3 regions of the Aminipila butyrica genome follow, and region 2 is predicted to be linked to each of the others. Evidence: riboswitches for the same ligand, from Rfam matches in the RefSeq annotation. Region 2 holds a riboswitch; each other region holds the start of a gene.
What was found. Region 2 has a riboswitch for cobalamin ahead of Ami103574_RS10090 (hypothetical protein). Riboswitches for the same ligand answer to the same signal wherever they lie in the genome.

Region 1 (8,282 bases), 480 kb from region 2:
TTGATATCCGCAGCATGTACGAAGCGTTAGCAGAGAATCAGGGGAAGGCGTATTTCCGTCTTTCCGCAGGACAACACGCTTGTGCCAGCGTGGCGCAGGCTTCGTTCATCCGCATCAGCAGGGAGGGACAGCCGATTGGTTCAGAGGTGCTGCAAGCGTATCTGACCTATTTCGACAATAGGCCTTATGTGCTGAGCAGCCGGGAAGGAAAGCAGGTGGTTTATGAACCGTCAGCCTTGTTTGAAAAAGCAGCGGCAGCGGACAGCCGTTACCCTTGGAATATGTTGGTATTTGGTGCCCCTGGTACGGGGAAGAGTCATCTGCTGGCAAAGAAGGTAAAAGAACTGGCGGAGAAAAATAAAGAAGGACAGGTAAAGGCTAGTCGGGTAACGTTCTATGCGGACTATACCTATCAGCAGTTTGTGGGAGGATATATGCCTGTTCCCAGAGGGGATATTCAGGAGCAGTTGGAAGTGACCGATGGAACTCGAGTTTTCAGCGGCAATATGACAGGCCCCCGCATCACCTATGAATTTGTTCCCGGCCCCTTCGGCTCTTTGCTGGCTAAATCCCTGGCAGCTAAGTTGTCCGGGAGGCCGGACAAGTACGTGCTGATTATTGAGGAGATGAACCGGGCTAACGCCGCTGGTGTGTTTGGAGATTTGTTTCAGCTGCTGGATCGAGACAAAGGGGTGAGTAATTATGCCATCACCTTGCCAGATGCCTTTGCACAGTATCTCTATAGAGCCGTTTCTGAAGAACTGGCTGGAAAGACGACGCAATGGCCGTGGCTTTCAGCGGAATCTTTTAAAAACCTTAGGCTGCCAGAAAATCTATACATATGGGGAACGATGAACAGTGCGGATCAAGGGGTATTCCCTTTGGATTCTGCTTTTAAACGACGTTGGTCTTTTATTTATAAGGATTTGAACGGGCTGGCCCCGGAAGAAGCTAATCGAGCGGTTATTTGTCTGCCCGATTGCCAGACTTCTAATCTGGTTCGGACAGAACGATATGATTGGAATGTACTGCGAAAAGCCATTAATCGGCTTATTTTGCAGGCGGGTTTTGATGAAGACCGCTGTATTGGCTACTGGTTTTTCACAAAAGAGGAGCTGGCAGATATTGAAGTTCACAGCAACTGTGTGGTTCAGGCTTTCCAGGGAGATCCAGCCGCAGCCAGCCAGCTAGAAGGGCTGCCTAATCCCTTTATGGACAAGCTGCTGGCTTATCTCAGGCAGGATGTGTTCCGCAACATTCCCACTCAGTTTTTCAGGGAGGAGTGCCGCACGCTGTCAGCTATTCGCCTGGCCGTCAATCATCTGGAAGTAGCTGGGCATCAGCCGGTTTCCTTGCAGGGGGAGGTGACGGGACTTCCGGATTCTGCTTTTGTAGCCGTGCCGGCCACCCCAAGAGAAAAGAGAGAGGAAGAGCCTGAACAACTGGAATTTGCAGTCGATTATAGTGCTGGCGGGGCAGCGGGTACAGTGGCAAAAGACGGAAGGGCATCCGCCTTTGAATCGGCTTCGGCGGAGAGCAAAAATGAAGCTCAATCAACTTCAGAGAGCGTGGGCAGCTCCTTATGAAGAGGCCGGAACTGTTACTGATTCGGGAAGGAAGCCGGATAGGCGGCAGGGAGAAAGGCCAGCCTTGGTCTGCTCATCCCGTGTTGCCGGAACTGATGGAATGTGGCTTTTTCAGCGGACAGCGGTTTACCTTTGTAGGAATCTATTACAGCAGCAAGACAGATACCTCCGTTATTGGATATCCGAAATACCTGAAATCAGACATTGGGAGTCAGGAACTGCCAGCGGTCCTCCATCACGTAGGCTTGATTTGCCAGTTGGTGGAGCGGGCTCAGAGCCAATTAGACCGATCCCGCTTTGAGGAGGCGTATGCTTTTGATGCCTATCATGCACAGGAACACCAACAACAGGTTGATCGATTTCAGTTGGCCAGCTGGTTGTTACAGGATTACCAGAATAACGGAATTTATTTCAGTAAAAAAAGCGAGCTGAAAAGAAACGGCAACGGCCCCATCCAATGGCAGCAGACCATTTCTCAGGGGACACCCCTTCTTGGCAGAGACGTGGTCTACCTGGATACCTTCCATCGCCAGAACCAGCAGGACTATTCCCAACTGCTGACACAGCTCCATGGGTTTATCTTGCGCCAGTGCGGTCTGCTGATGCAGGGGTTGGGGCAATACCAGGAACTGGAACTTCCGGAAGCAGAGGACTTTGACGGCAGCGACTTGTCTCAATTTACTGCTTATTTAGCCGATCGGCTGACGGTTGTCTTTTCTGAACGGGAAGTGCGGCTGCTAAAAGCCCTATGGGCCTGGTGCGGCCAAAGTGCATTTTATCGTCGGCAGTTGGGGGTTACCGCTTTTGAGCAAATTTGGGAATATGCAGCCAAAGCTGTATTCGGCAACTTGACGGATACCAGGTCTGGTCCCCCTCATTATATTCTCCAAAATCGAGAATACCAGGCTCAGGGTGACTTTATTCCGGATATTCTGCGAGTATACCAACACCCGTCAGCGGATTGCCGGGTTATCGGCATTCTCGATGCCAAATACTACTGCCCTCAGGTGAATCCAGATAACGGATTGCTCTACGGAGCGCCGGCCAATGGGGATATTGCTAAACAAATCGGCTATTACCGATATACGAAGACCTTATATTTTCAAGGGGATATCCGATATACCAACGCTTTTCTCTTTCCTGCCACGGACCCCGAACAGGAGGAGATGTTTCAGCAGTTGGGGTATGCTTGTCCTAATCGGCAGCACCACCGGGAAATTGATCAGCTGCTGGGATTGGACAAAAACGAGGTTCAGCAGCAGTTGGAGTCAAGGCGAGAGCGGTGGGAAGCGGAAGAAGGGGAAGCGTGCGCAGAAGCTTGGCCGGAGGATCGGGTGTTGCTGTTCAGCGTCAGGCCGGACTTGCTGTATCAATGGTGTCTGAGAGGAGAAAAAGTTACGGAGGAAGCCTTTTATCACGGCTTCGTGGAGCCTTTTCAGGCAGAGCAGAGGAAACAGGCAGTAAGGAGGTAAAGAGGCTTGAAAAATACAGTTAAATTTACAGCCGCATACAGCGGAGGTAAAGACAGTACCTTCGCTATTTATAAAGCGGTTTCCATGGGGCTGGAACCCCAAAGCTTACTTATGACCTATAACAAGGACAAGGAACGAACTTGGTTTCATGGCATTGACAGGGGCATGATCGTTCGGCTTGCAGAATCCTTAAAAATTCCTATAAAACTCATACCAACATCGGGAAATGAATATGAAGCAAATTTTGAAAAAACATTGCTAGAAGAGAGGCGAAAAGGAGCTGACGTGTGTGTCTTTGGAGACATCGACATTCAGGCACATTTAGATTGGAATGAGGAACGCTGCAACAATACAGGGCTAAAGCCCTTCCTGCCGCTCTGGCAGCAGGCGCGAGAGCAGGTAGTCTATGACTTTATAGACAGTGGGTTTATTACGTATATCACGGTAATTGATACGGAGAAGATGGATGGCAGCCACATTGGAAAACCCTTGACTCGTGAACTTGTCTCACAACTTAAATCCGAAGGGATTGATGTATGTGGGGAGAATGGGGAATACCATACTTTTGTATGCGACGGCCCGCTTTTCAACAGACCGATTCAACTGGATACTGGAACTGCAAGCTTTGATGGCAGATATGTAAGAATTAAGATTGCATAAATTGTTGATGAAGAGCAGGAAGGGCCACCTATGGGGAAGCCCTTTAGTTCTTAATCACAAATCGTTTTAAAAAGCCGCTCTCTTTTAGCTGGGATAAATAACCCACCGTCGACATGACAAAGGCACCGAGGATATCTACAATCAGATCTTTCATGGTATCTGTCAGAGCAGCTCGACCTACTAACAGCGTGCCATCCTCCAGCATGAATTTCTGCATATTGGTAGACAGGATGGCATCTGCACTGAATTCGTAGATTTCCCAGATACAGCCTACGGTAACGGCAAAGCAGAAAGCGAATAGCGAAACGAAGATAGGGCTTAAATTGACCCAGGTGTGTTTCGCGTTCAGCAGGCTGATGATGGAAAAACCCAAAGCACCCAGCATGGCACCGCTAAAGGTATGGAGGATGGTATCCCAGCCCGGTATGCGGTAATAAAAGCTCCGCACTTCCCCCAGGTAAATAGCACCGTAGAGAAACAATACATAGAGCACCAGCATGAAGCTGGGTAGTTCAATCTTCCAGCGGTGATTTAAGATAGAAGGAAGCATGAGTGCAAAAATCCCGATAATACACTGGAGCAGCATCAGGACGTAGTCGCTTCGCTGCTTCGCGTAAGCCGCCTCAGAAGGGGATAGGACCAGCTTGATGACCACAAAAATAACAGAGGCCACCAAGGACCACAGTACGAAATGCACCAAAACCGTCTTTCCGTCAATTTTTCTTTTTTTCATAATGCCCCAATTTTTCTTTCTACATGTTATAGCGTAATCATGCCTATGAACGAGAGTTCATAGGCATGATTTTCTTGTGTCTATTTTATATAAGAATCTTAGCTTTGTCAAATCGTTCAGTAGTTGCTTCGGCACAGGTTAGGGTTCGGCAAGGCAATAAAAATAGGATAGGGAAATGTTGCAAAATTTGTCGAAGTTTACTTGACAATATTTCCACGGGAATGCTATGATGAAGCAGAACTGAATAAAGCATCTACGTTCTGCGTGCCAGACCTCTGACTTGTTAACCTTTAGTCTGAGTTAGGCCAGGTTGCGCAGCTAAGAGGGAAGCAGGTGAAAATCCTGCGCGGTACCGCCGCTGTATACGTGTAGTTTCTCCGACAAGGCCACTGGATTTTATCTGGGAAGGCAGAGAGGAATGGTAATACGTGAGCCAGAAGACCTGCATAGAATGTTAGAAAGCAGGCCGCGGTAATCGGTTGTGTGGATGGAAACTTTTATATTTTCGTGTAATACGAAACATATAATTTACAGAAAAACGGACTGTAGCATATTGCTACAGTTTTTTTATGTAGAAAATAACGCTTTAGCGATTATATAAATGAAAGTAAAAATAAAAGAAGGAGAGTGATACAAAAAAATGAAGAACAAGCAGACACAAAAGAAAATCTTAGCAATCATTTTAAGTGGAATAATGTGTTTAAACTTGTTTCCAACCCTTGCACTGGCGGATACGGCAGAAACTGTTGAACCGCCGGTTTTGGTGCAGGAAGAAAACAGTCTCAAGGCTAAGGACAGCTTAGAATCAGAACGGTTCACTCCAGAAGAAAGAGTGCCTTCTGAGGCACTAGAGGGAGAGACGGTCCCAGAACTTTCACCAGAGCTGAGTGAGGAGGAAGCATCCAAGTTTCCGGAAGACCGGAATCAAGAAGAGGATGTAGATGAAACCTCTATTCTTACAGCGCAGCCGGAAGGGGTGACGGTAGAAGAAAAACTGGCACTAGCGGGTCAACAGGCTGGAACGGTTTGGGATGGGCAAACCGTAACCAAACCGCAAGTGGATGAAAATGAAATTTATCAAATTGCCAACGGCGAAAATCTGGCTTGGTTTGCAAAGCTGGTAAACGGAACGCTTTCAGACGGAACGGCACAGAACAAAGGGGCAAAAGCTGTTCTTGTAAATGATATTGTTCTGGGAAGCGATACCATCCAAACGAACTGGACTCCAGTAGGAAATTCTTCTAATCAGTACACAGGAACTTTCGACGGGGCGGGTTACACCATTTGTGACCTCAGGATAGAGGCAACGGCTATTTACCAAGGACTGTTCGGGTATGTAGGAAGCACAGGTGTTGTTAGAAACACCACCGTAGAAGGAAATATATCGGCAAAAGCCAACTATGCAGGAGGCATAGCAGGGTACAATGCCGGAACCATTGAAAACTGCTGCAATAAGGCAGCTATTACCTCAACTCAAAAGTATGTAGGAGGAATTACTGGTAGCAACTATGGAGCTACTTCGTATGCAAACCTTATAGGTTGCTATAATGAGGGGGTTATTTCTGCAAAGTCGGATACAGGAGGAATTGCCGGACAAAACAGAAACGCCAATATCAGCAGCTGTTACAATCTGGCAAAGGTAGAATCAGCAGGTTCTAATACTGGCGGTGTTGTAGGATATGGTTACACTGGATCAATTACAAGCTGTTACAATGTCGGCGCAGTTACATCTACTGGCACCTCTAATGTCGGTGCAGTCGTAGGCTTCTTATTTAAATCGGCAACGGCTATTTTAGAAAAGACCTATTATCTTGACGGGACCTATACAGTGAGCATAGGTAATGACAGTACAAATGCCAATGCAACTGTAAAGTCTGCTGATGCCATGAAAACTGCTGGATTTGTAGCAGACCTCGGGGGAAACTTTGTAGCAGATACAATGCCAAATCAAAATAATGGCTATCCAATAATCGGCTGGCAGGATCCCCAGGCAAAATACACGGTTGCCTTTGATATCGATCAAGAGCAGGCGGAGATCGCAGTAAGAGACAGCGAAGGCAGATTGATTATCGCTGAAGGAGAGGGGCTTTATAAGTTAGGTAAAGGCACGTACTCCTATACTGTTTCAAAGGATGAATATAAAACGGTAGAAGACAGTTTTAGTATCAATAACGGTGGAAAAAAAATTACCGTAAATTTAGAGATTAAAACCTATGACGTTACTTTTGGCGAAATCAGCCCAGTCAGTGCCAACATTCTGGTTAAAGATGCCCAGGGAACTGTCTGCCCAGGAGATGGCTGGGTGTATCATTTGCCCAAAGGCAGTTATACGTATACGATTGACAAATTCGGCTTTCAAACAGCAGTCGGTAGTTTTACTGTAACCGGTGTGAATGCAACAATCCCTAAAATTGTGTTGGCCGAATCGGCTAGAAGTCCGGTTACCTTTGAGATTTCTTTTATAGATAATAATCCCTCGGCTGTAAGCAGCATCACCGTAAAATATGGGGAGGAAGTGCAAGAAAAAAGCCAGGATGGGAGCTATCGCTTAGCAGACGGGGAATACACCTATGCCATAACCTGCCATGGATATAAGACAATCATGGGCACCATCACGGTAGCAGGCCAAGGAATTCATATCCCAAAAACCATGGATATCCGAACCGTTTGGAGCGGAGCGGCAGAGGAACCTTCCACGCTTTTAAAAGATGGGAAAACCTATTATCAGATAGAAAATGGTGAAAACCTGGCCTGGTTTGCCAATTATGTGAATTCTGGCAAGGTAACGGCCAATGCAGTTGTGACAGGGAACATCCTTTTAAGTAATGAACAACAAGATAATACTTGGATATCTATAGGTGCTTACAACAAGGCCTATGCAGGAACCTTTGATGGACAAGGGTTTAAAATCACGGGACTAAAAGGCTCCAATGGCCTTTTCGCTTATAGTGATGTGGACAGCGTCATAAAAAATGTCATTGTTGAAGGCATTATCGCTCCAGCCAGCAGTAATGTCGGCGGCATTATGGGCGTAAATTCTGGAATGATAAGCAACTGCTCTTTCCGCGGCAGCATTGTTTCTACAGGACAGCGTGTTGGCGGTATTACCGGAAATAACGCCGGAGGAACGGTTGAAAACTGCGTCAATTATGCGTCGACTAAGGTGTCGACCGCAAGCTTTGCAACCGACTTGTATGCAGGAGGTGTTGCTGGACAATCTTCAGGAACTTTGAAAAATTGTTATAATGCAGGAGCCATAAGTGGAGCTTGCCCGGCATCTGGCTATGGGGAAATCGGGGGGATTACTGGAAAATCAACCGGTTCCATGCAGAACTGCTATAATGTTGGCGTTATAACGAAAGAAACTGCTACCATGGGTAAAGTCGGTGCGGTAGCAGGCTCTTCTTCAGGAACTTCCAGCAATTGTTATTATCTGGCAGACAGCTTTGGTACTGGACTAGGAAGTGGTACAGGAGATGTTACAGCGAAGACCGAGACGGAAATAAAGGATGAAACATTCGTTACCATTCTTGGGGAGGCTTTTAATCAGGATAATTCGGGGGCGCAGGCCATTAACGAGGGATACCCGGTATTAAAATGGCAGGGCGGATTAGAAGTAGGCGGCAATGCAAATGTGGAAGCGGTTGCAGCCGATAGAACGGCGCTTCAACTGGCGTCGCTGATTATAAAAGAGGCAGGAAATTTAACGCTTCCGGTTGTAGGAGAGCATGGAACGACTATTTCCTGGGTAAGTAGCAATACAGATATTATAACCGATACGGGTTTGGTCCAGCTGCCTTCCTCCGGAAATGTTCAAGTTATTCTGACCGC
Region 2 (8,282 bases):
TGCATGTGAGGAGGTCTGCCCAAATCGTTGGCCAGTTGCCGAAGGTGCTCCAGCATTTCCTCTTCTTGCTGGCGTTTCATGGTCACCTTCTCATAGGAGTCCCCATCTTTGCCCGCCTTTTTGGAAAGGCCTGCGGCAATCAAGGCTTTGGGCCAGTTGCCAAAACGCTTTTTTATGTAGATTCGATAAATCCAATACAGTTCTTTTTGTGCCGGGACATGGCCCAACTCCTTGGTTTTTTGGATTAAGACTTGGCATAGCGCTTCGTCAGAAAAACTGGAATAAACAATTCGGCCCCTTCCTGCGCTGATCTGCGAATATTCAAAAATTCGCTCAGCCTTTGGCCCTTCCTTATCGTGCTCCAGCTTTCCCGAAGCGATAGCCTGGGAAACAATCTTCTGAAACTCCTCTATGTATTGTGCTGCTATGCTCTCCTTCTGCATGTCTGTGTTCCCTTCTTTCTTTTGTGTCTTATTCCCCTTATTTTTTCAGCAAGCCGCAAACCAGCACAAAATAAGAGGGCAGCTTGTCCGGCTCCAGCCATTCCAAGTCCACGCCCAGCAGCTTGCTGCACGTGCGTCCCACATCGCCCCCCAGAGCCTCAATGCTGTACCGCAGCTTATGATAATAGCGGCAGCTTTCTTTGGCACTGCCTTCGGGACAGACACTGCGAGTGCAGCTGTGGGTCTCCATCAGGCGATCTCCGCAGAGAGAACAGCTTCCCGCCGACAGGCTGACACTGTCAACAAGCTTTTCTTCCATCTCATAGAGTTCTTCCGACAGGATCTTTTTCTCTGCCGCAAGGATATCATACATCTCCTCTTTAGCCGCCTCCTTGGACAACTGCTGCTGATCCTGCTGGTCAAAAACGATCTTTCTTCCCAAGAGTACTATCCGCTGAAACTGATTCCAATACCCCATCGGGTCAAAATCGAAGGGCGGGCAGGTCCACTTTTGGCCATAGCTGCTGCATTGCTTACAGTATTCCAAGAATTCCTCCACGTTGACGTACTCTTTCACATATTTTGAGACTTCCATCTCGGTGCTGATGTGCTCCGTCTTATAGTTCATGTTTTTATCCTTTCCACCCCAAAGCCTCCGTTTGAATCTTCAGGACTCTTTCCTTGTCAGCTCTGCCGGAAGACGCCAGCTCATGAACCAGATATTCTGGAGCAATTCGCTCTATGAGACTCTGGATGCCCGGATGTGTAACGGGTTGATGGGTGTCAATATTTAAAATATGCTGATAAGACACCGCAAACTTTTCCAAGTAATCCTCCGGCAGCTTTGGTACAATACAGAGGTGCTCCTTCGTATATTCTCCGCTTACCGACTGATGCAGATGCACCCCTTTTATATATCGGCAGAGGATGCCGTGTTCATCAAGCATTTTATGTATATAATCAATCGCCTCTTCCTGGCTCTGCAGCTCCAAGTTCGTACACATGAGGTGTCCCAAATCCAACATAATACCCTTGTTCTGATAATGGATATTTTTTAGCATGCGCTTCGTAATATCAGGTTTGGTAAAAGTGAAGCCCGCCCAATGGAGATTTTCCAGAAGCAGCTTGAACGTATATTTTTTCCCGTCCATCAGCAGATTAATCAACTCTGCCGTTCGATCCACCACCTCTTCATCGCTGTGCAGCCATTGATAGGTATAAACTTCTTCTACAGAGACATCCGACACGTGAAAGACTACGTATTCGGCTCCCGACTGCTGTGCTCGGTCCAAATCCTCGCTGAGAAGCTTAATCAAGGCCTCCCTGTTCGGTCCGCCGTAAAACATCTCCCAGCTTTTTTTTGATTTAAACTTGTGCATGAGCTGAATCTCATTGTTGTTCCAAAGATCCACCCAGTCACAGAAAAAAGCCAGGTGCCAGCCCCGAATCAATTTTCTGTCTAGCGAAAATTCGCAGTCTTCTCCGCCCCAAATGGCCTCGATTCCCTGGCAGCCGTACCGGCGGCAGACTTCCTCCAGCTGGTTGCTGTCTTGGTACTCCTTTAAAACCTCGTCTACCAGAGGCATATTTATCAGTTGAAGCATATGCAGGCCTAATCCTTTCGCCAATACAACAAAGTCTCTAGATGAGTGCCGAAAGCGCATTTCTTTACTCAACTAAGAGACTTCTAAAAGACTTCTGTATGTTATTTATTACAGTTTTAGTTAATATAAACAGTAGCTTTCATAGTTTTCACCCATGTAAATCCAAACATTTTCTCCCATTTCAATCTCTTCTCGAAATGTTAAATTGGGAACTAAAAGCTTGATGCTAGTTCTCTTCTTTCCAGTAACCGTAACCCCTTCCGGTGTAGGGTCCTTCTTAAAGGCGGCAATCTTTGCTCCCAAATCGGAAATGCCTGTCTCCTTGGCAAAGTTGTCAATAAACTCCTGTGTATTAGCATAAACCACATTATCTTGATTCTTAAACCAGTTAATATTCATTGCACTCACCTCCTAATTATTGAAAGGATGAGGGCCCCACACATCTGCCCATGCAGACAGGTCTGTGAAGACCCTCAGGAATGAAAAGACGTTTTTCTTGGCGGATGAAGATTGCTTAGCAGATAGGCAAACAAAAAAACTGTAGCTAACCGCTACAGTCCGTATTTACTGTATATCCTCATCCTCATAAGGCTTTGAAGCAACGCCGATCACCCGTCGGCCGCTCAAACAATTTATGCAGGTCTTCTGGCTCGCAGATCATGGTTTTTTTCGCCTTCCCGGACAAGATAAGAAAAATCCAGTGGCACCTTGAAAAAAACTCCCTGCATACAGCGGCGGGACCGCGCAGGACTTAAACCTGCTTCCCTCTTAGCTGCGAAGCTACAAACTTTTAAAAAAGCTCTAACTTGCAGAACATAAACGTTTTATTCACTTATTACATTTATGGTATCACACCCTCTTTAACTTTGTCAACCCCATAAAAATTTATATTTTCCATCCTCTCCAGGTTTTAGGGATTTTCTCATTGACAGTGTATTACTTGGCATAGTACACTAAATCTATGATAAAAAGGAGGTGATTTATATGTTCCAGCTAGATTTTAAAAGCAGAAAAACCATATACGAACAAGTAGTGGATAACCTCAAAGAACTAATTATCGCAGAAGTTTTGCTGCCGGAGGAAAAATTGCCCTCAGTACGGGAATTATCTAAAATGCTTACCGTCAATCCCAACACGGTGCAAAAAGCTTATCGAGAACTGGAATATCAGGGATACGTGTACACCGTCACCGGACTAGGCACTTTTGTAGCCATTCCCAAGAAGACAGCTATTAATCCCGCCCAGCTAGAAGAGATTGCCGGACGGATAAAAAACGACATCAAGGAATTGTATTTTCTCGGTTTAAGCGTGGAAGAGATTGAAAAGCTGCTGCTTCAACTGATCGAAAGAAGAGGTGAAAATATATGATCAAAGTGACGGACGTAAATAAGAGCTTCGACCAGTTTAAGGCGCTTACCGACCTGAACCTCCACGTAAACAAAGGATCGATCTACGGCCTGGTGGGTACCAACGGAGCCGGAAAAACCACTATTATAAAGCATATCACAGGTATTGTCTGCCCCGATTCTGGCCAGATAACCATTGATGGAGAAGCCGTCTTTGACAATCGGCAGATCAAGCAGCGCATGGGCTTTATACCCGACGACCTGTTTTTCTTTTCTACTTATAATTTAAAAGAAATGTCTAAGTTTTATAAGAACCTCTATCCCAATTGGAATGCCCAACGATACGCCCACATGGTCACGCAATTTGGCCTGAGTGAAAATAGAAAACTAGCCCGATTTTCTAAGGGTATGCAGAAACAGGCAGCTTTCGTCTTGATTATGTCTTCCATGCCGGATTACCTGATTTTAGATGAACCCATTGACGGGCTGGACCCTATTGTCCGCAAGCTGGTGTGGAAGTACATTGTGGAGGATGTGGCAGAACGGGAAATGACTGTGCTGGTATCCTCTCACAATCTAAAAGAACTGGAAGGCATCTGTGATTCCATCGGTATTCTCTCCAAAGGCCATATGGTCATGGAACGGGATTTGGACGAATTGAAATCCGATGTGCACAAGATTCAGGTGGCTTATAAAAACAAACCGTCCGAACCTTACAAGCAATTAAATGTACTTCACCGGGAAGCCCGGGGAACAGTAGACCTGCTCATCGTGCGGGATAAGCGGGAATTTGTGGAGCAAATTATCCTGGCCGGAGAACCGGTACTCTTTGATATGCTGCCCCTGTCCCTGGAGGAAATTTTTATTTACGAATTAGGAGGCGTTGACAATGAAATCCAGAACATCATATTTTAGTGTGTCCATCCCTCTGGTGAAGGAAAATCTTCGGCGGTTCTGGGCTATACCTGCTGTGGGCTTTCTGGCTTACTTTCTATCAGGCATATTTCCTATCCTTATGAGCTATCGGACCATCGACCACATGTATTCCTACATAGATATGTGCCTGAGCAACAGCCAGCCCTTTTTCATGGCGATTCACTTGATGCTGCCCATCATCACGGCGGTGATTATCTTCCGCTATTTGCAGACGTCCAGCTCCGTGACAACTATGCATGCCATGCCCTTTACCAGGGCCCAGCTGTTTAACAGCAGTTTTCTGTCGGGCTTCATTCTGATTCTTTTGCCCTTGCTGGCCAATGAAATCATTTTTCAGCTGATTGTCAAGCCTACCTATGATCCTTACATGTATAAGGACTATCCGAGGATGACCATATTGGATGAAAGTGCGATAAATATTTTCACTCATGCCAATGTGTTCCAGTGGTTCTGGCATTCTCTGCTGATTCTGATGGTAATTTACGCCATCTCCATATTTGCAGGTCTGGTAACAGGAAATTCAGTCATGCATCTGTCTCTGGCTGTAGGTTTTAACTTCCTGGCCCCGGCACTATATCTGACCTTTGTCATGTATTGCTCCAACTACCTGTTTGGATTCACTGCAGAAGGAATTCACGGGAAGATTCTTGCTGGTCTCTCCCCTTTTGTGCAGTCTGCCGTCGGCGGAGGAGAATTTACACCGGCCTTCCAAGTCTATTATCTGCTGCTATTTGTTGGGATTGTCGCCCTGTCCTCCTTCCTATACCAGAAGCGGCAGATGGAAAAAGCCGGAGACCCTATTGTCTTTCACTTTATGATTCCAGCCATCTGCTACTTAATCGCTTACTTCGGCATGTCTCTCATGTCCTATTACTTTACGTCCCTGGCTACTGCCAACAGTGAAGATGGAGGGCAAAATGTCGACGCCTACTTTTATTCCGGCCTGGCCGCTGGTGGAGTAATCTCCTTTATTTTAGGACGGATGATCGTACTGAAGACCCCCCGGATATTTAATAAAAGCAGCTTGAAGAGCTTTGGTATTTTCGCCCTAGGTGCCGCACTCTTTATTTCATCTATCACTCTGGATTTGACCAACTTTGAAGACCGCGTTCCCAAAGAGAGTTCGCTGAAAGGCGTATATTCCAACAGCTTCAAATCTTTCAACAGCGATAGCCGCTATACGGCACATCTGTTTTCCAAACAACCCGGTCAGTATGATAAGACGGCCTTTCGCTTTACTGACCCAAAGAATATTCAGGCGCTGACCAACCTGCACCGGCAAATCGTCAAAGACAAGAAGCAGATTGAAAAGGAGGAAAGCCTCAATGTACAGTCCTACTTGATTGACCTGTTTTATGACATGTCCACCCCTCTGGACCTCCAGCGGGCCTACAACTTGACGTATAAGCGCGTACACGCCAATCCGTATTTTAAACAGGTTTACGAATCTCAGGAGTTCAAGGATTATTTCTCCTTCAACCGCCTGAATCATCAATCGTTTACCAAGATTACCCTGGAAAACAGCTTTTACTATGATGATAGCCTGGCTTCACACCTGCTGATTACAGATCAGAGTAGAATCGGTGAATTGCTGGCAGCCATGGAAACAGACTTCCAAAACAGGACGTATGAACAAGAGGTAAGCAGCCTGCACTCTTATTGTACCCTGTATTTGGACTACACATATCTGAATGAAAAACATAAATTGGAAAGGACTACCTTGGATTTAAGCATTTTATCCACTGACGTTCAGACGATTAAATGGCTGCGAGATAACGGCTACGGAACTTATCTGGAATTCGCTCCGGATCAAATTGCCAGCATCATTTTCACAAAACAGGATGTGAAGAAGAATGAAGAAGAGGCCGCTGAACGGGCTGCCTTGGACACGAAGGAATTCACCACCGCTGAAATGACAGAACAGGCGGCGGCAGAAGAGACTGAAAACCAGTTGATTATCACCGACCCGCAGCAGATTCAGCAGATTTTAAACTCCTTCTCCGGCTGGAATAACAATTACGATCTGTACTATGAGGGAACTATCGTCTTTAAGCCGAGAGATGGTATCCGTAGCGCGTATTCAGACACCATTTTCTACGATCCGGAAAACGTCCCGGCCTTTATCAGCGGGTATTTTGAATAATGGCTTTGATCTATCAAACAATCAAATCAACATAAAAAAGGAGGCAGTCTGCTGGGAACCAATAGGATTTCAGCAGACTGCCTCCTTTTTAATTTTTATTATTCCGCAGGCCTTCCGCCAACGGCCACCTGCCCCGATGGGCTCAAACCCATGACCGTCTGTCCAGCTTCTTTCAGGGCCTTTACGTAAGCGACGGCCTCCGAGCTGATCACCTCTCCCGGGCAAACTAGTGGAATACCCGGCGGATAAGGGATGATGGACAGTGCACAAATCTGCCCTACTGCATCGGACAAAGAGACCAGTTCCTTCCTTTCAGGCAGCGGATACAGCTTTTGTGGCTCAGGAATGGCCCTAGCCAGTTCCATCAGCCGTCCAGCCGGAACCTTAGCGTTTGCTGCTCTTCCATGGTCCCTTTTATGACATAGGTCTTCCAATGTTTGTAGCAATCGGTCGTAGTCCGACTTTACGTTGCCGATGCCACTCATACACATGAGAATATTTCCCGTCACCAGCTCCGCAAAGATGTTCTGTTCCAGAAGCAAAGCCTCCGCTTCATGGCCTGACAGGCCCCAGGCGCTCATATCCAGATTGATCTTGGTCCAGTCCATGGCTGTCCCCTTATCAATCAACCTCAGACCCGGAAGCTGCCGGGCCTCTTTATAGAATGCCAGCAAATGATCCCGCCATTGACCCATGAGCTGAGGCCCTTGCTCTAGCAGCAGGTTCGCATTGATATCCAGCGAGCTCATCAGCAGATAGGAAGGGCTGGTGCTCTCCACTAGCTGCAATTTGTCTTCCAGCAAATCCAAATCAATGCGCTCAGATACTACGTTCAGTACAGCACTCTGGGTAAAAGAAGCAAGGGTTTTGTGAATGCTGTTGATGACCACATCGGCTCCGCATTCCTCTGCTGCTTTTGGCAGCGGGTTTCGGCCGTTTCCCTCGTCTTTTCCCTCTTCGTTGATTGGTGACACCCTTGTCCCAGTACCTGTCTCCTCACCGGAAAATCGGCTGAAGAATTTCAGATGGGCGCCGTGAGCCTGGTCGATAATAAGAATTTTCCCGGCTTTGTGAACCAAGTCCGCAATCTGCTGAATATCGCTGCAAATGCCGTAGTAGTTGGGGCTGGTCAGAATAACCGCCTCCGCATCCGGATGAGCCAGCAGCTGCTGCCGGACCGCCTCTGGCTCCACCTGACCGCTGATGCCAAATTGATCCAGCATTTGCGGGTAGATGTAGGCCGGCTGAATACGTCCTAGGGACATGGCATTAAATACGGACTTATGGCAGTTTCTAGCCAGGAGCAGCTTACCGCCCGGTTTGACGGCAGACAGAATGGCCGCAATCAACCCACCGCTGGTACCGTTTACCAACAAGTAAGATTTTCGCACCTGATAAAGCTCCTCATATTTGGCCATAGTTTCCCGAATGATGCCTTCTGCTTGAAACAAGTTGTCTGCTCCTTGAATTTCCGTAATGTCGCAGTCCATCAAGTGATCTAAAACAGAGTCATAACCAAACTGCCTGTAAAGGCGGGCCCCCTTATGCCCCGGCATGTGAAAGGAAACGGGATTGCCCGACCGGTGTGCCATTAAAAAGCTCGTTATTCCTCTCTGCTCCTTCATGCTTTTACTTCCTTCTTTCCCTGTTTTCTATCATTACGCCTTTTGCGCATATAATTCTAGAATCTTTAGTACCACATCTCTGGATTTTTCCATCGCCTCAACGGAAGCAAATTCTGAAACGCTGTGATAATTATGCCCACCCACGAAAAGATTCGGCGTTGGCAGTCCTCTTCTAGATAAGGTGG
Region 3 (8,282 bases), 1.3 Mb from region 2:
TAAGGTTGATTTGGTGTACCAGAACCAGCAAGTGGAACATCTACCGGCGCACGTTCTTTCACGGCAATTTCAGCTACATCAGAGGTCACCTGTGAACTCATTCCTTGCAGCGCAGAGGTGATGATGCAGTAATAATACTTTGTTCCTACTTCTGTAGGATTCCCCAAGGCATAAGACGAAGTCGTCGCGCCTACTATGGGCGTCCCACCTATTGTGCTGTTTTCTGTATTTTCGTACCACTGATAGGTTATCGCCCCATATACAGGAGATTTAAGACTGACTGTCAGATTTGCAGCCTTATCCCCTTGTGTATATACTGCACCTTTAGGCTGAGCTGATATAGTATTGACAGGTGCAGCAGTAGCCTTTAGAAACACATAAATATTGCTGGAGTTGGTTTTATAAGTCTTTCCATTAAAAGTATATTTTGCCTGGTAGTAATACCACTTTCCTTTATCATTGACTTGACCTAAATCTGTCTTCGGCGTGATAGTCCAGGTTGTATCTAAGACAGAGCCACCGCTGTTGGCATTGGAGTTGCTGAGAATCCAATTTCCGCCCCAGGTGCCTCCCTCTGCTGCGGTTGTACATTCTACCTCTAGCAACGCAGCTGCATCCCCTACATTATAGACATATCCCTTTGTATCTGAATAAGTATACCCGTCGCTTGGCAGCTCAGGCACTTCATTTTTAACCGTTACAACCGGTGTAGGATCTGGATAAACAGCAACGGACACCATCTCCGTATCGGTCTCATTGCCGCTTCCTTGTTGCGAATTGATTATCCTGCAAAAGTAATAGGTTGTCCCAACCTGAACCGTCGCAGGTGTATATGTATAGGAAGTGGCATTTTCAATTGCTTCAGCTCCTTCAACAGAATTTGTGTTATTCTTATACCACTGGTAGGACAAAACTCCGTTGGCACTAGAACGGACACTCAAATCCTTAGCAGACTCCCCAACTACATAAACGGCCCCCTCTGGCTGCTTTATTATAAAAGGCTTACTCTCTAATGGTTCTTTTTTAAGAGTTAAGGTATATGTATTTTCCTGTTTACCGGCTCCACTGACTTTAACAGGAACAGACATGGTTCCGTCCTCATTCCAGTTATAGATCAACGTATACGCCGCACCATTTACGGCCTTTTGCCCATTAATAGTAATTTCATAGTTATTGCTATAAGGCGTGGCAGTGATATCGATGCCCTCTTTCGTACTATCTGCGTAAATGCTATAGTTTTCAGTTGCCTTATCAAATCCAGGTGTCATAATACCGCCGACAACAAGGCCTTTCAGGGTAGCGATTTGGTTTACATGAATTTGATAATCCGTTGTTTTATTCCCATTATGATTAATAAATACATCCACATAGCCCTTGCTAAATGAAGCAGAGGTATAGGCGGAGTTTGACCAGCCTCCCCACGAGTTACTGTACATAACTGCGTAGTTCTGCGACCCAATGGTATAGCCCCCTCCTCTGACAATATCACTTGCTCCAGGAGCTTTAGCCGCAACAAAAAGGCTGCTTGTATAATCCGGAACAGTAACGGTATACCCAGTCAGCTTGGCGCTTTCAAACTGAGGTGTCATAGGAATCGGCTCTGCCCCTTTGTTGTATGCATCCTGATTTTCATACAGATTGAGGCTTTCAAATACAGGCGCTGCATAAACATTGACCCTGAACAGCGGCATTATCGCCGGCGTTGTGCCCGCCTCTATACTGTCATCAGGAATATAAGCTGAAACAAGATATTGTCCTGGGGTATCAAATTTCAGCGTAACGACTCCGAGGTCATCGGATTTTATCCCTTCTATATCGGTTTTTGCTCCTGTGGTAGTATTGATATAGCAAAGTTGCGCTCCTCCAATTGGTACTCTTTTCGTCTGAAGAGTCTGATTGTCAATACACCCATACCAACCAATAGAATAACCATAGAGGTAAAAGTTCTTTCCATATCCGACAGAAAAATCATACGAAGAGATTCCAGTGGTTTTATCTGTAGTAAACTCCACACAGTTATCCAAACCAGAGATGTCCTGGTAAATATAAAATTCAACCAGATCATTATTTGCAATGCCGGCATTTGCAACATTATAGCCTGTATAATACCCTTGGTTTAAGGTATTATCGTGAGGTTGTTTACCGTTTACTGAAAATCCACAGTTCATCGTCTCCTGTCCAAAAATTGTTTTAATCGAACCGGATTCAACATCTAACAGGGTACTGGCATTTTCTTTCGTAAAGTCTCCTTCAAATACAACTTGATGGGCTTTCACCAGAACGTCCAGTGCAGAGACCCCAGTTTCTACTTCATCTATGTAGCCATAGCTTTCCGCTAAGTCTTCAGAAACTTCCACCCCCAGCTGCGGAGCACACAGAAACCCATTGACGGCCTGCGCCGTAAAATCAATTTTTACGGTATCTGCTTCCGTTTCCTCCTCCGCCAATTCGCTCTCTAGGGTATTTACAACGTTTATTACGTCTTCTCCTGTGCTATCATCGTCAGAACTCTCCTCATTCTGACCATCCTTTTCGTTTTGTCTGTCTTGTTCTTTGTTTGACATTACGTCTTGCGCATTGTCGTCCAAATCGCCCAGCTCTGCTTTATTGTCATTCTCGGTAAGATTCCTTCCAGGTGAACCATCTGTTACCAATTCCGAAAGGATATTTTGCGTATCCGCTGTACCGCTTACCTCTTCCGCAAAGGCGCTCGGCATCATAGAGAGCACAATAAGAATAGATAAAATTATAGATAAGGCTTTTTTTCTCACTTTCATTAATACTTCCTTTCTTTAGATTTTTACTGAATAAATTATTGTAATCAAGGTTTGTTCACATGCCTATTATATCTTTATATTCAAAAAACCTCCTTTCTTCAGCTTACTACTCGCCCTCTTTCATAAAATAAAACTGGCAGTATAAAGTAAACCGTCTATAATAATTCTGCCACTTTTTTGACGTGCATTTTTCCACACAAAAAAACTGTGGCTCAATGCCACAGTTCCGTTTTCAACTGCATCTTAATGTACTTTAAACCGCCACAAACACTGCGCTCTTGTTCCAAGAGTGCCAAGTTTTCACCTTTACCGAGGTTGTTTAAACTTATGTCTGTATTCTGACTTGTGCCTCATCATCTTTTGCCTGCCTTCCCAAGTTCCACTCAGTGGCTGCTCATCTTCAGAGCTGTGGCTCAGACTCCGCACTTACAGCGGCGGTACCGTCCCGGACTTTCACCGGAGTTCCTCTTACCCGCATACGGTTTCCCGCCACGGTACATAAAATACATCGTATCCAATCCGTTATTTTCCCTTTATCTTTTTCATATTATCAATAAATTTTCAATGTGTCAAGCGCTGCTTCTACCCTCTAACTATCCATATTTTTCTTAGCATTTTTAGCTCTGCTGCACAGCCGCCGTTTTTTTCTGTACTCTCAAATTGGCGATAGCTTGCGTAGGACATTCCTTTTCGCAAAGTCCACAATTCCGGCACTTATCGAATAAGATTCGGGCTAAATTGTTTTCTACTTCTATAGCCTCAAACGGGCAGACCCTTTGGCATTTCCGACAGCCGATGCAAGCTACCTTGCAGGTCTTCCGCGCCTTTGCTCCAGGCTCTGTGGAATTGCAGGCCACGAACACCCACTTCTTCTTATCTGACATGGTGATAACCTGATTGGGACAAGCCTGCTCACACATACCACAGCCCACACAGACGTCCCTATCCACCACGGCTACCCCATTGCAGATTCGAATAGCCTCATATTGACAGACCGAAACACAGTCCCCGAAAGCTAGACAGCCCTGTGCGCAAGCCCAATTGCCCCCATAAAAGCTTTTAGCTGCTGCACAAGTGGCGATTCCGGTGTAATCCATAATCTGCTTCGTATTTTCATAACTGCCCTGGCATCGGACCACCGCTACCTTCGCCTGCACCGAACCGGCTTCTACGCCCAGAATGGCGGCCACCGCCGAAGCTACCTGACTGCCTCCTACTGGACACAGCGACGGACTCAAGGAACGGTCATCACCTATGGCAGCAGCATAATCATCACAACCTGCAAAACCGCAGGCTCCACAATTAGCCCCCGGGAGCACCTCCCGGATCTGAGCCACGGTTTCATCCACTGGCACAAAAAATACCTTAGAAGCCAGAGTAAGAACCAGGCCTGCAATCAGCCCCATTCCTATCAACAATATCACTGGTACAACCATTTCTCTGCCTCCTTTACTCAAATATTCCCTGTACTACACCGCTGAAACCCATAAAAGAAAGGGAAAGGATTGCCGCTCCCATAAGCACCATGGGAATGCCCTGAAAGGCCTTCGGCACATTGGCATTATCCATCTTTTGTCTCATACCAGAAAACAGCACCATGGCCAGTAGAAAGCCTACTCCCGCTGCAAACGAATTAGCCATGGATTCCACAAAATTAAACTCACTTTTAATGTTCATAATGGTCACACCCAAGACCGCACAATTGGTGGTTATCAAAGGCAGATAAACGCCCAATGACCGGTGGAGAGCAGGAATAAATTTCTTTAAAAGCATTTCCAGAAACTGCACCAGCGCAGCGATGATGAGAATAAACGCTACCGTCTGCAAATATTCAATTTCATATTTATCCAGCAGAAAGGTCTGAACCGGCCAAGTGCAGGCCGTGGCCAGCACCATGACAAAAGTCACTGCAATACCCATGCCTACCGAAGAATCTAATTTCTTAGACACCCCTAAAAACGGACAGATTCCTAAAAATTGCGCTAGGACAAAGTTGTTTACCAGTGCCACGGACAACATAATCATTAATATTTCCTTCATTTCCCGCAGCCCCCTTCCTGTGCCCTCTGACAAGTGGTGCTCATGGCACAGCCTTCACAGCCAAAGTCTTTCTTTTTTATGGCCCGTCCTTTAGATACATAATTAATCATAGCAACCAGCAGCCCATACACGAAAAAGCCGCCTGGGGCCAGCAAGAAAATGGACATTGGTGTAAAGCCATTTCCCAGAATCGGAAAGTTAAACAGCGTTCCTGCTCCCAGCAATTCCCGAATCACCCCCATGCACCCCAGCGCAAAGGTAAATCCCAGGCCCATTCCCAGGCCATCCAGCGCCGAGTCCAATACGGAGTTTTTATTGGCAAGCATCTCTGCTCGGCCTAAGATGATACAGTTCACCACAATCAGCGGAATAAACAAGCCTAACGCCTTATCCAGGCCAGGCGCGTAGGCTTTAATCAAGAACTGTACGCAAGTTACAAATCCAGCGATAACCACAATATAGCATGGAATCCGTACCTTGTCGGGAATGATGTTTTTCAACATGGAGATAACGACGTTAGAACAGATTAGCACCACCATGGCCGATATGCCCATGCCCAGTCCATTGATTACACTGGAGGTCGTGGCTAACGTGGGGCAAGTGCCCAACAGCAGCACGAAGGTGGGATTTTCCTTAATAATTCCTTTAGTTACGATACCTAGCTTAGTCCTCACTTTACACCTCCTGCTCCTTCAAATTGCGCCAGAGCTCGCTGAACACCGTGGTAGACCCCATCAGAAGTAACCGTGGCTCCGGTCACCGCATCCAGCTGAGGATTGAGCTTGATGGAAGCGGTGCCTAGCCCTGCGGCATCAGGAATAATCTCTGCTGCAATCTTACCATTGTATTGACTCAGGTATTCCGGCGTCTGGGCTTTAGTACCCAACCCCGGTGTATCAGAATGAGCTAAAACTTGCACTCCTGTCACGACGCCCTGTCCGTCTATGCCGACCATCACTGTTATCAAACCGCCGTAGCTATCGGCAGTAGCCGTGATGGCCGCACCAGCACCATTATCCGCTATGTAAAAGTCGGTGATACCTTCTTCCAGCGTTCCGGTGTAGGCCGAAAAGGTTCCCGCTTCCGGAAGAACCACCGCCCGTGCTTCGTCTGCGGTTTTCGCCGCCATCTTTTCAATCAGAGGCAGAGTCACTGCATAAACCTGAGCCAGTGCCACAGAAACCACTAGGCAAATCAACACCAGCACCAGAGTAGGCTTGATGTATTCATTAAACGTTTCCCGTTCCATTATTTCTCGCCACCTCCCAGCAATCTCCGCTCACAAAAGTTATCAATGTGAGGCGTGATGATATTCATCAACAAGATGGCAAAGGAGACTCCCTCTGGATAAGACCCAAAGACTCGAATAAGCATGGTAAAACATCCACAGCCTACTCCGAAAATCAGCTTGCCCAAAGGCAGTCTTGGCGAAGTTGCATAATCCGTAGCCATAAAGAAAGCACCAATCATAACTCCGCCTGCGGTTATATGAAAAATCGGATCCTGTCCGGCCGCCAGCGCTAAAACAGCAACCGTGGCAATAAAAGATACCGGAATGATGGGAGAAATGACTTGCCGCCAAATCAGAAAAATACCTCCCAGCAGGAGTGCTACTGCACTGACTTCACCCATGGAACCGCCGATAACGCCTGAAAACATATCCAAGTTAGAAGGCAGCACGCCATTTCCTTCCTTTAATATGCCTAAAGGCGTAGGCCCGGTCACCGCATCCGCTGCTCGCAGTGCTCGAGGCAGCGGCCAGGTGTTCATCTGAGTGGTAAAGGAAAGAAACAGCACAATCCGTGCTGTAATAGCTGGATTGGCCACATTCTGCCCCAACCCACCAAAGAGGCCTTTGACGATGACAATGGCCACAAAGCAACCGATGACAGCGATGAGGTAAGACAGATTCGATGGCAGATTAAACGCCAGCAACACGCCTGTCACCATGGCACTTAAATCGCTGATCGTCTGTGTTCGCTTGGTCATCACGTTAAACAGATATTCAAAAGCCACACAGGCAGCCATGCACACTAAGGTCAGGGAGAGTACCCGGTGACCAAAGACATAAGTACTTACTCCCAGAGAAGGTATTAATGCCAAGAGCACCGCCCCCATGATGCGGGAGGTGTCCACTGGACTAACGAGGTGGGGTGCTGAAGAGACAATCAAATTGTCATAAGCTTTATTTCCCATGAGCAGCTGCCTCCTTTATGATATTTTTTCCTAACTTATTGTTGAAGCTCAGAGGCTTTCTGGCCGGACAGACGTAAGAGCAGCTGCCACACTCCATACACTGCATAACCTTCAGCCGCGCCAAAGCCTCTAGGTCTCTTTTATCCACCGCTGTTGAAAGCTGTACTGGAAGCAGCTTGAAAGGACAGGCCCGGTGACAACGCCCACAGTTAATGCAGGCTGTTTCCTCTTGAATCCAGGCTTGTCTCCCCGAAAATACCAAAAGAGCATTGTTATTTTTAATCACCGGTAGTTGATCTGTAAAGACAGCTCGGCCCATCATTGGCCCACCCATCAAAATCTTGTCCGGTTTTTCTTTATAGCCCCCGCAGAATCCAATTACATCGGAAATTTTTGTCCCCAAGGGGCACAGTACATTGGCTGGTCTGGTCACCGCATTGCCGTCTACGGTGATTCGCTTTTTAATAAGAGGAATGCCGTCTTTGAAGTATTGTCCTACAAAGGCAATCGAGGCAACATTCGAGAGAATAACGCCCACCTCTGCCGGCAGTACTCCCGCATCTAAGGTTTTTCCCGTGATCTCATAGATCATAACTCGCTCTGCACCCTGAGGATATCTGGACCGCAAGGGTATAATCTGAATATTAGAAAGTCCTTTTTCCCGAATCAGCCGTGCTAAACCCTCTATGGCATCTGGTTTATTGTCCTCCACACCGATAAAACATTCCTTTAGTTCTAGGTATTTCATGACCAAGAGGCTGCCTTCTATAATATTCTCGGCCTCTTCCAGCATAAGTCGATGGTCGGAAGTAATAAAAGGCTCGCATTCTGCCCCATTTACAATTAAAGTCGTGATGTCTTTGGGTTTAGACGGCGCATACTTGATATGGGTAGGAAAAGCGGCGCCCCCCAATCCCACCAGCCCACTAGATCGAATGGCTTTTACAAAATCTTCTCTGGTCTTGACCTGGGGTCTCTGAATATTCTCCCACAAGGTCTGCTCCTTGTCGGCTTCGATAATCACCAGCTGATCCTCTCCGCCGGAAGCCGATCGAACGCCTTCCACACCTACCACCGTGCCGGAAACGCTGGCATGGACAGGTGCACTGACAAATCCTTCTGTATCCCCAATGGGTTGTCCTACCTGAACCCGGTCTCCCACGGCCACCAATAGGTTGCAAGGAACGCCTATGTGCTGAGACATAGAAAGATAGACAAAATCGGGAGTCGGCAGAACTTCCGTAGGCTTTTGTGCGGTATCCTTCTGGT

Region 1: linked by a shared signal. The riboswitch ahead of Ami103574_RS12420 (immunoglobulin-like domain-containing protein) and the one ahead of Ami103574_RS10090 (hypothetical protein) in region 2 are both predicted to bind cobalamin.
Region 3: linked by a shared signal. The riboswitch ahead of Ami103574_RS00245 (S-layer homology domain-containing protein) and the one ahead of Ami103574_RS10090 (hypothetical protein) in region 2 are both predicted to bind cobalamin.

The regions. Positions count from the first base shown of each region.
Region 1 is NZ_CP048649.1:2,608,840-2,617,121, reverse strand. Features, by position in the region: gene Ami103574_RS12440 (AAA family ATPase) at 1-1,586, shown strand, start outside; gene Ami103574_RS12435 (LlaJI family restriction endonuclease) at 1,583-3,058, shown strand; gene Ami103574_RS12430 (Dph6-related ATP pyrophosphatase) at 3,065-3,718, shown strand; gene Ami103574_RS12425 (hypothetical protein) at 3,762-4,451, opposite strand; cobalamin riboswitch at 4,728-4,915, shown strand; gene Ami103574_RS12420 (immunoglobulin-like domain-containing protein) at 5,092-8,282, shown strand, end outside.
Region 2 is NZ_CP048649.1:2,126,736-2,135,017, forward strand. Features, by position in the region: gene Ami103574_RS10075 (homing endonuclease associated repeat-containing protein) at 1-443, opposite strand, end outside; gene Ami103574_RS10080 (DUF2284 domain-containing protein) at 481-1,071, opposite strand; gene Ami103574_RS10085 (sugar phosphate isomerase/epimerase family protein) at 1,076-2,119, opposite strand; gene Ami103574_RS10090 (hypothetical protein) at 2,168-2,446, opposite strand; cobalamin riboswitch at 2,674-2,872, opposite strand; gene Ami103574_RS10095 (GntR family transcriptional regulator) at 3,032-3,415, shown strand; gene Ami103574_RS10100 (ABC transporter ATP-binding protein) at 3,412-4,308, shown strand; gene Ami103574_RS10105 (hypothetical protein) at 4,283-6,472, shown strand; gene Ami103574_RS10110 (aminotransferase class I/II-fold pyridoxal phosphate-dependent enzyme) at 6,571-8,097, opposite strand; gene pepT (peptidase T) at 8,131-8,282, opposite strand, start outside.
Region 3 is NZ_CP048649.1:48,568-56,849, forward strand. Features, by position in the region: gene Ami103574_RS00245 (S-layer homology domain-containing protein) at 1-2,777, opposite strand, end outside; cobalamin riboswitch at 3,089-3,294, opposite strand; gene Ami103574_RS00250 (RnfABCDGE type electron transport complex subunit B) at 3,395-4,213, opposite strand; gene rsxA (electron transport complex subunit RsxA) at 4,227-4,817, opposite strand; gene rsxE (electron transport complex subunit RsxE) at 4,814-5,491, opposite strand; gene Ami103574_RS00265 (FMN-binding protein) at 5,488-6,066, opposite strand; gene Ami103574_RS00270 (RnfABCDGE type electron transport complex subunit D) at 6,066-7,013, opposite strand; gene rsxC (electron transport complex subunit RsxC) at 7,003-8,282, opposite strand, start outside.